One region of the Leptospira cinconiae genome, then DNA from elsewhere that is predicted to be linked to it. Evidence: riboswitches for the same ligand, from Rfam matches in the RefSeq annotation. Region 1 holds a riboswitch; the other holds the start of a gene.
The links. A riboswitch is a leader RNA that binds a small molecule or an ion and turns the genes downstream of it on or off. The one in region 1 is predicted to bind cobalamin.
Positions count from the first base shown of each region.

Region 2: another riboswitch for cobalamin. It lies ahead of AB3N61_RS04525 (TonB-dependent receptor); the one in region 1 lies ahead of AB3N61_RS07005 (CbtB domain-containing protein).

Region 1 is NZ_CP162137.1:1,544,695-1,550,105, reverse strand. It holds gene AB3N61_RS07020 (Crp/Fnr family transcriptional regulator) at 1-339, opposite strand, end outside; gene AB3N61_RS07015 (SDR family NAD(P)-dependent oxidoreductase) at 527-1,378, shown strand; gene AB3N61_RS07010 (catalase) at 1,407-2,399, shown strand; cobalamin riboswitch at 2,463-2,647, shown strand; gene AB3N61_RS07005 (CbtB domain-containing protein) at 2,785-2,967, shown strand; gene AB3N61_RS07000 (CbtA family protein) at 2,958-3,776, shown strand; gene AB3N61_RS06995 (CbiX/SirB N-terminal domain-containing protein) at 3,773-4,963, shown strand; gene AB3N61_RS06990 (DUF3209 family protein) at 4,973-5,347, shown strand; gene AB3N61_RS06985 (FAD-dependent oxidoreductase) at 5,357-5,411, shown strand, end outside.
Region 2 is NZ_CP162137.1:967,861-973,271, reverse strand. It holds gene AB3N61_RS04530 (YncE family protein) at 19-1,179, opposite strand; gene AB3N61_RS04525 (TonB-dependent receptor) at 1,181-3,283, opposite strand; cobalamin riboswitch at 3,309-3,497, opposite strand; gene lsa26 (surface adhesion protein Lsa26) at 3,847-4,587, shown strand; gene AB3N61_RS04515 (CapA family protein) at 4,969-5,411, opposite strand, start outside.

The DNA.
Region 1 (5,411 bases):
CGCCGCATCTTCCCCGCTCAGGATCAGTAATTCCGTGGGTTCGATACTTTCCACACTAAGTAAGCTATCCTTATAAGTTCCTCTATAACTATGAATGGAAGTGATTGCTCGATTCTCAGGAAAAAATGCGATCGTGATATCCCTTCCTCTATCCTCGAATTTCAACCGTAGACATCCTTTTTTAACGATGAATATGTTTTTGGTATAAGCCCCTCTTTTGATAAGTACGGTTTTTGGCGGAACCTTCCTTTCCTTTAACATGGAAGAATAACGGTCCCAATTTTTCTCCAAACTTGGGATCTTCTTTTTTATATTTTCCAGAAGAGGTATATCCTGCATCGTGATGCCTTGAATTCTCCCGTATTCAGTATCATAGGAAAGAAAAGGCAAGATTTGTTTTGGGATCAAACCGGGAATTTAAGATTTTGGAACAAGTTCTCTAATTCTTTCCGTAAAAAGTTTCGAATTAGATTGAATAGTTTCCTAAAAAGGGAAATCTTGCCCGCATCGAAGAGAATTTTTCAACATGTCATTCAGCAGATACAAAGGTAAAAAAGTATTTATCACAGGCGGATCCGCAGGTATAGGTAAGGGAATTGCGATAGAATTAGCCAAAGCAGGAGCAAGTGTAATCGTTTCCGCCAGAGGAAAATCCAACTTAGAAAAAACTGTCGAAGAATTGAAGGCCGTAGGAGCTCCAACAGCAGTTTTCGGATACGCAGTTTTGGATGTTTCGGATAAAAAAGCCTTAGAAAAAGAAGCCAAAAAGGCAATCCAAACCTTAGGAGGATTAGACCTTCTAATTTGTAGTAGCGGATTTGCAAAAGCGGGAGAAGCTTCTGACCTAGATGAAGAAGTTTACAGAAATCTAATGGATGTGAACTATTTCGGTCATGTAAACGGAGCTCTTGCATTCAGGGACCATTTTGCCAAACAAAAAAACGGGGAGATCGTATTCTTAGCGTCTACATTGGCCTTCTTTTCTATCTACGGTTACGGAGCTTATTCCGCCAGTAAGTTTGCTATCGTAGGTTTTGCTCAGGGATTTCGCCAAGAAATGATGCTTCATGGAGTAAAGGTAAAATTATTCCTTCCACCTACGACGGATACTCCGGGGTTGGAAAAAGAAAACACGGATAAACCCGAATTGAGCAAGGAAATAGAAATGGGTTCCGCATTGAACAGAATACATGCGATCGATTCGGTAGCAAAGGCAATCTTAAAATGGATCCCGAACAAAAAGTTCATCGGATATACCGGTTGGGATTCTTGGCTGCAATATTTTCTATTTAGACATTTTCCGGAATTCAGTATTAAACTGACGGATTCCGAATTAAAATCCGCTCAGTCCAGACTGAATAAGAAAAAAGAAGTATAAACTAAGGATTCATTCTTAAGGAGACTTTATGAAACCGATTAGCAAGGATTGGAAAGAAGATATCGCCCCGGACGAAGAGATTCGTTTTGCAGAATATGTAAAAGCGTTCCAAAAGATCCAAAAAGTGAATTCCTCCAAATTCGGAAAAGGCCGCACATTACATAGAAAGCAGATCTTAGGACTAGAGGCAAAGTTCGAAGTTTTATCGAATATTCCGGATTATACAAAACAAGGTCTGTTTGCAACCCCCGGAACAAAAGACGTTTGGATCCGTCTTTCCAGCGGAAGTATGAAAATACAGCCGGATACCACGGGAGATATCAGGGGATTTGCGTTAAAGATCTTAGGAGTGAACGGCCCGAGCGCATTACAAAACGGTAATACTTCCGCTCAGGATTTTCTTCTCATTAATTTGGAAGCGTTCTCTTCTCCTAAAAGTGACGAGTTTGTGGGTGTGGTTACCGCAGCCGCAAAAGGTGGCGGTCCTTTACTAAAATATCTTTTTTCCACTTACGGATTTTTCGGAGCATTCGCAAGGATCAAAAAAGTATCAAAAAGTTTTAATAAACCTTTTAGCGGATTTGCAACGGAGCCTTTTTATAGTGCGGCGCCTATCGCATTCGGACCTTATGCATGTAGAGTCAGGCTACTTCCCCCTACCGATAGGACACCGAGCAAAGATGCCTCTAAAGATTGGGCCGGTGATATGGGAGCAAAACTTTCCGAAGGCCAATTGGTATATACATTCCAAGTCCAATTTTTTACGGATGAAAAAACAACACCGATCGAAGACGCTTCCGTGAATTGGCCTGAATCGGAAGCGCCTTACGTAACTCTCGCAACTCTTACGATCCCAACTCAGGATTTTGCATCGGAGCATGGTCTTTCTTTACAGAAAAAGATCGAAGATACAATTTTTGATCCTTGGGAAGCTTTAATGGAGCATCGCCCTTTAGGAGACGTGATGAGAGCGAGAAAACATGTGTATCTCGCGAGCCAAAAAGGGAGGGGTGCGGTTTAAAGAATTTTATTCGTTCAAAAATAAAATACTATACAAAATCATTCAGCTAAATAGATCTTGGAATCTCAGTCTATTTTTGTAGGAACATAGATGGCCTCATCTATGGGAAGACGGTGCAATTCCGTCACGGTACCCGCCGCTGTAAGAGGGACAAAAGGCACAAGATGTCACTGGGTGTAAAACCTGGGAAGACGTGCCGAGTAGGACGATCTCGAGTCAGAAAACGACCTTACAAAAATCCTGAAGCTACGTGATCCGATCTCGGATGTAAGACGGTTACGTAACTAAACTCAACATTTTTGTTCATACGATACTAAGGTGTACTCTTTTATGCCCGAATATCGTTTATATCTTGTTAGGTGAAGATCTCTTAGGAGGGATTTTTATGCGCTCGATCTCCGTTTCGAAGGATTTTTCGGGAGCCAAGTTATGGCTTAGAGGTTCCGTTCTAGCTTTGGTTGCGTTGCTTGCTATCTCTACGATCTATACCGTAGGCTTGGAACCGATGGTGTATTTGCACGATACTTTCCATGATATAAGACATTCTACGGGCTTTCCATGCCACTAAGATCCGGATTTTATCACCTATTACGGACCGGGATATTTTCCGGTCTAGTATCAGGTCTTATTTTAGGGATTTTGGTTTGTGTATGGAATCTTCCTCTGATCTTAGAAGCGGAGAAGTTCGAATCCAAATCTATATCAGAAAAATCGAATACCGGTTCAACACATGTCCATTATCACGCACATGGAGAATCTCATTCTCATACAAAACAGGCATCTAATTCTGCTAAAAAAACTACTATTGATGACGAGCTTTGGCAAAAAAGAAATTTTGGGACTTTCATTGGATCTATTCTATTAGGAATTTCTTTTGGAGTTTTGATCTCTGTTTGGATGGCATTATTCCCTCCGAACGGATTTTTAGAAAGCCCTTCCCTATCCAAGGCAGTCCTTCCAAGTATTTTAAGTACGATCGGCGGATTTCTGATCTTCTTTGGGATCCCATTTCTTGGACTTCCTCCGGAATTACCTGGCAGAGTTTCAAGTGCATACGATTATCCGGAGAGACAAGCTTGGTGGTTTCTATGTGTTGGTTCAAGTTTAATCGGAGTTTTAGGATCCCAGACCATACTATCTTATTTAAAAATCCATAATCTATTAAAATGGACCTTCGTTCTAGCAATATTCGTATTTTTTGTAGGACTTCCATTCTATCTAGGCACACCTAAAATTTCCGAAAATTTTACGGCTCCAAAAGAATTAAGGATCCAATTCGAATATGTGACCTTCTTCTCAAATCTGATCTTCTGGTTTCTATTATCCTCTTTATTTTTCCTATTTTTGAAACCAAGGCAGGTATTGGGATTCAAATGAAACCTAAAATTGCGGTTCTGGTACTTGGTCATGGAAGCAGGGAGGAAAATTCCAATTTGGAATTCGTTTCCTTAGTGGAGGCCTATTCGCTCACTCGTCCGGACCTGAAAATTTCCCATGCCTATGTGGAACTTGCAAAACCGGATATAGAAACCGCTCTTAGGGATCTTGGCGAAGAATATTCTAATATTATAATATTTCCCTTATTTTTATACACTTCCGGTCATATCAAAAACGATATTCCGATCGTTCTGGATAAGATCAAATCCGAGTTTCCGGGCCATATTTTTAAAATTGCGAATAGTTTAGGCATCCATTCTAAAATGGTATCCTTACTGAGAAAACGTGCGGAAGAATGTATACCTCTAAGCCAAGAACAATCCTCTAAAACCGGAGTGATCATCGTTAATAGGGGTTCCTCCGATCCGGATGCAAACGGTGATTTTTATAAAACAGTTCGTTTATTCCAAGAAGGAAATCATTTCTCCTTTGTTCTTCCTTCCTTCATAGGGATCACCAGCCCTCTACTTCCGGAAACTTTGGAGATGGCTTCCAAATTAAGACCGGAAAAACTTCTGGTGGTCCCCTACTTTTTATTCGGAGGAAAACTGATCCAAAAGATCTCTTCCTTGGTACAAAATTTTTCGGAAAAATTTCCATGGATCAAAACGGAACTCTCTTCTTATCTAGGTCCCGATCCGGAACTATTCTCCGTCATGGATGAAAGAATACAAGATTGTATCTCCGGAAAATTTTCCCTTCCATGCGATACATGCGAATATAGAGCTCAGCTTCCGGGTCTTTCCAAAAAAGTGGGAGGATTGAAGGCTCTTCTTTGGAGTATCCGTCATCTGGAAACTCATAACCAAGTAGCTCCTCATTTATTCCCTCATCGTAATTTACAAAAACATATATTTGTTTGTGAGAATATAGACTGCGCAAGCAAAGGAAGTTCCGCCTTAGTCGCTCGTATGAGATCCATTTTAAAATCAAACGATAGGCATTTGGATTTTAAAATATCCCGCTCTTCCTGTATGGGAAGATGCGGAGAAGGTCCAGTAGTGGTTGTCTATCCGGACGGAGTCTGGTACCAAAAAGTAAGTGTAGAGGATGCAGAGGATCTTGTTTCGGAACATCTTTTGCAGGATAGATTGGTTTCTCGTTTAGTTGATAATATTATGCAATAGGAATAGAGTATGGCGTGTCATGAAATTGCGGCTTTAAGATTAGGAATGATGAATGTTCTCGGTATCAAGGACGAATCCGTTATCCAACATGAAAAGAATGAAATAGGACCGGAGGCGCTTTTTTCTCCCGGGCCGATCCAGTCTTTGACGAATGCGAATAACTTTGAGGACTTGATCCGATTTTTCGAAGCGAGTTTGGTAGAGTTAGAACAAAAAATTTCGGGACTTTCTACAGTAGATCCTAAATCGGGATATTATACCTCTCTACTCATTCTTACTAAAAAAGTGGAATTGGATCTGAAAAATTCCGCCAAAGCCTTTCAAACCTTATACCTGGATCTGGAAGAAATGCACGATTTTGTGCATGAGATCTACCCTTCTTAGGAGGAAACCTTGGGCCAAAAATTTCTAAAATTAATCGATAAGGAAAATATAAGTCTTTCTTCGG
Region 2 (5,411 bases), 580 kb from region 1:
TCGACACAAGGTAAAGAATTATTCTTTGAGTTGTATCAAGTCGAAAGGTTGGAGGTCCACGGAGATCGGAACCGGTGTTAAAAGCCGATTGTCTCTAGTATCGAACATCGTAACTCCCGGTTGAGAGAATTGGGTATTGGAAACGTAAAGTATCTCGTCTTCCCCAAGAAGAATTGTGGTCAGGCTCGCGTCGTAAGAAGAAGGAATAAAAAGCAGATCTGCCAGTTTCTGTCCAGTGCTTGGATTAAATACTTGTAATGTTTTATTAAAGGAAGCGTCCAGAACGCTTGCATAACCCAATTGTTCGTCCTTGATCTGTACTCCTAATATATCCCCGCCCGCCGCAGTTTCCGGAAATAAAAAGCCGGAGCGAAAAGTTCGAGTAGAAAGTCGAAACGCCACCACTCCGCCGTCAATCTGGCTTAAAAAACCCATTCTATTTGCAGCGGCAAAAACCAAATGAGTCTCTCCGAAAAGTTCTAAGATCTGCGGTTTCCCGACGGGATTCGGGGTCGGAAACGTATAAGTAGAAATAATAGAATCCGTTACAGTATCTATTTCTAAAAGAAGAGATCCCCAAGATCCTGGAGGGAAATATCCGCTCGGATCGTTCCGATCCAATCTTTGTAAAACGATAAAAAGACTCGTACCCACGATCTGCATACCGGACATTTCTGGCAGGTTATCCGGAATGGCGCTTGGTTCTGAATATCCTCCCAGGTCGATCTGGCCTAAACTCGCTCCCGTCAAAGGATGAAGAACTCTCAATATTCTGGATCCGTAAAGTGATACGTACGCTTTGTTCTGACCGACAATCGCGATATCGGTGGGATTTGTGCCGGAACCCATGGACCATTCAGCAATCGTTTGGAACCCGAAATTCGGATCCAAAACCTGGATACTGTCCCTATTTAAACGATTTAGAATATACACCCTATTGTTTCCGAATCTCGCTACCGCATCGGAATGGATAGGTGTCAGTCCCGGATAAGAAACAAGAAGTTCCGGATTTAACACCTTAAACCTTCCTCCTCCCCCAAAGTCGGTGGTGACGACTCCGATATTATTCGGGAGATTCGGAGTTAAGAACAACGTATATAAAGGTGGTCTTTCAATATCTCCGCAGAAGGAAAGGAAAATGAGTAAACCGGAAAAAATAGAATAGGATCTATTTCTCATTTTAAAACCTCCCACTTAAGGTGATAAACCAGTTTCTTCCCGGCAGAGGATATCCTACAATATCCTCCACTCTTTTATCTCCCATATTGCGGAGATCTATACTTAAGAGCAGTTCTTTCGGAGCCTTTTCTCCTTTTTTGTTAGGATCTTCCTCTTCCGTGGAAGAGTATAATACCAGTGTGAGATACGCGTTCCAAATCTGCCGAGCAGGTTGGTAATTCACATATTCGTTTGTCCTGTCTTTGAAGACGGCTCCCACATACACTCCTTCAAAACCGAGCTCCCAGGTTTTTCCTCTATATGCGATCGTTCCGGAGATTTCATGTTTCGGTCTAAGAGGGAGATATTTACCGTTCAGATAAGGCGCAGGAGAAGTATTGATCGCTTCTTGGTAGGTATATTCTAATAGAAATTTCCAGCCCTTGTATTCCGTCTTATGAGAAACCTCGGCACCATCAATCCTGGCAGAGTCGATGTTTTCAGGCCGGAGAGTAAACTGAGAATTCGGAATAAAAAGGATCATATCCTTGATCCTCTTTCTAAAGTAGGAAATCGTAATATTGGATTTAAGCTCCCCGTTTTTGTATTTGCCTGTGATACCCGCGTCCGCATTCTCACTTCTTTCAGGTTTTAAAGAATCGTTTGCTATGATCGTCCCGACCTCTCCAAATAGTTCCAAAAAACTCGGGATCCTATATTGTTTTGCGATATTGGATTTGAATTCCAAAGAATAATTTTCTTTTTCCCAAAACCTCCAGAGAAGTCCCGCTTTAGGATTCGAAAATTCGGAGGTTTTTATGGCAGAAGCGAACGGATCCTGCTTTCTATACCAAGGTTCATCGGACTGGAATTTATCCCGGTAAGAATCCCAAGAAACTCCCGGGGTTAAAACTAGTTTTCCGTCCAAAAACCGGAACTCATCCTCCACCTGAAACGTCGTGTAGGTTCTTGTTTTTCCCGGTTCGTATTTAAGATCGATATTTTGAGGTGTACTTCTGGATCTTTCGAATGTTTCCTTTTCTATCCCTGCATGAAATTTCAATATTTGATAATATTCTAATAGATAGAGAGTCGGAGTGATTTGCGCCCCGTACTGTCCCATATTGGCTGTGGAGTTAGGGGTTCCTTTGGAAAATTCGGATTTAGGATCGAATAAGTCGTCGTTCGTAAAAGATGTGAAAGCTCGAGTCTCCAACCTTAGTAGTCCATCAAACAAACCTTTCGTATCCGTTCCGAGTGAGGTAGTATTTCTAAGATATCTGCGATGTACTTTTTGGGTTTGGTTACTGGCTGGTCCTGGAATTCCATGAAATCTATAATTTAGATCGTTCCAAAATTTGATCTTGGTGGCTCCGATATCTCCGCTCAGTCCCAGCATTCCGGATGTTCTTTCATACTGAGCGTTCCTTCTTCTATCGATCGTATCGTCTAAAGGATTAACAAGCAATGTGCCGTGGTTGTTCAGATAAGAAAAGTTTTGGTCCGATTTTTCTCCAAGTAAAAATACACTAGCCCCGATCCCGCCATAAGTCCCCGTATGCGTTATGCTACCTTTTCCCGTATTAAAACTTCCGGCACCGATATTGACCCGGGTTTTAGGCGGACCAGATCCTACTCTTGTGACTAGGTTTACGCTTCCACCGATAGTCGATCCTGAAAATCCTACAGGTGCACCACTTCTGTAAACTTCTATACTTTGTAAATTGTCGAAAGGAAGATCCGCCAGGTTGACTTCTCCACCTTGCGCATTATTAAAAGGGACTCCGTCTATAAAGATCCTGGATTGGTTCGGGTTTGTTCCTCGAAGAGAAAGAGTGGAATACGACCCAAGTCCTCCGTATCTTCTGATCCGAACCCCTGCCTCTCTTTCCAAAACGTCCGGAAGATTCGTATAACGTGCATTGTATTGGTCCAAATCGATTGATGTCTGAAAACCGGTCGGATTTTTTCTGAAATTTTCGGGTTGAGAATTGGAACTGGTCTTTCCCACAACTTTTACAGGGGAGCTTTCCGTTTTCTGGTTCTCTTGGGAAAATATTTGAACGGAAAATAAAAAAAGACCTAGATGAAGGATCTTACCGATTTGTTTGGGTCTTTTGTTCATTGAGGCCTTAACTCCCGAAAGCCGAAATATTGAAAGTAGCTCGGATAGGTTTTCTGACTCACGCCCGGCTTAAGACCCTTCCCGTCTTTCGACAGTGGTTTTGTCTTACCGTTTAGGCGTTTACAGCTGCGGGTACAGCTCCGGAATTTCACCGGATTCCCTTTTCAGATCTACTTGCAAGACCAGGTTCCCAACCAGAGTCGAAGGGGCAATCTGAAAAAGGGTTGGCCGCCTCTTGCTTACGCAAGACCGGGCTGCTCCGGGCTCGGACATACGTCCTCGTCCTTCGCTTACGCTCAGGACGCTTCGCGCCCTGCACATCCCTGGCGGGTTTTGTAAATGAAAACTCTGTGTGCTCCGTGAACTCTGTGCGAAACTTGTTTGTGCATTTATTGGTTCACACGGAGAGTACTGAGATCTCGGAGGGACTTACATGCGGATTTTTCAAGAACGGAAAGAAATATTTTCTTGATGTAAGATAAAAATCGGAAAGGATTCACGAATTCGCGACCCAAAGGGAATCCCCAAGGGTCTGCCTACATAACAGGGAGCACCGAACTCGAATGAAACGAATTCCATCCTTAAGATTTCTTTTACTAGGGATCTTTCTTTTAACTACCTCATCCTTATCTGCGGCAGGAACTTATTCCGAAGGTTGGACAGTTGCAAAATTGATCCAATTCGAAAGCAGAGGGATCGTTTTTGAATCTTATGAAGGTCTTTTAGAAGTGTATACCATAAACGATTCGGAAGCTTGCGACGAAATGAAGGACGAATGTTATGCTCCGGCAAAACAAAAAATCGAATTCAGCGTACGCCCCGAGAATGCGGATGTGGTGAACTTCTTAAGCAAAAGTCTGAACCAGGAAATTTTAGTCCAGTACAGGATCCATAGATTCGAAGCGATCGCGTTGTCTTCCGATTACGAAGTGATAGGAGCTCAACTCCAAGAAAGATCACTTCCGAAAGGTTTACCGGACAAGATCGTAAGCAAAAGTAAATCCGGAGGAAAAAGGAATTTTTCCGTTACAGGTCGTATTCTAAGTTTAGAATATAAGGGAACTATGATTGGAACTTGGGAAGGATTGTATCTGGACGAGACCAGAAATAAAGTGCACCCTTTTTCAATTACCGATGAAGAGATCGCAACCTTTGCCACTAACACTCTTAAATTCGGACTTAGATATTTCTTAGGCGTTTCCGTGGCTTACGTAAAGGGTTGGAGAAATTCTCATTATGATATTTATGAGATCAACTTCAAAGCTCCTGCAGGTGCATTGGAACCTACCGGAAAGACTGAATAATTCACATTAAAGTTTTATTAAGTAGAAGACCGATGTAGGAACTCCTACGTCGGTCTTTTTTATTTTAAGGATTTTACCGGGGCCTTGTTGGAGCTCCTACTGAATTTTGGGAAACGGCCCCACCCCTTCGCAGCGACTCGTAGGGAGCGAGAAGACAACCAGCTTTGCTGAGTCGGTGACGAAAGTCAAACGAGGTGGAACGCAAGTTTAACACACTAAGTTTGATCGAACGTAAATTTTGAAAAAGCGGCCCCGCCCTGAGCTTGGGTGGTGGAGGCGGGTCAGCGGGAGAAGCCGCTTTCCCTATATCAGAAAATCGTAAAATTTGCAATCAAAAATACAGGCCGAAATATGTAGGAACTCCTACAGGACAGCCCTAGATTATGGATGGAAACTTCCGTCCGACTGGATTTTCGGTCCTTTGTTCGGGAAATCCGATCTAGTCAAAGATTGGATCAGCTCCGTAGTTTTTGCCTCCGGATCAGGAGCAGGGATACCGTTTTGGCTCAGTTGTAAGGGATGGATCTTACCCTTGATAAAATTCCCTTGTTTGTCCAAGTCCGCTTCTAAGACCAAAGAGTAACCGCCATAACCTTTCGTAGAGAATACCCTATATCCTAAAAAGTTCCCTAGTGAATAAGCGATCAATTTTCCTTTATACAATTCGAATGCTCTTGGCAAATGAGGACCGTGACCTATGAATAAGTCCGCACCGGCGTCGATCAACGCGTGAGATAAAGCGACTAAATTTCCTCTATATTCTCCGTAAAATCTTTCCTGTTCGTTTTTTACATGTAAAGCAGGTCCGCCTTCCGCACCACCGT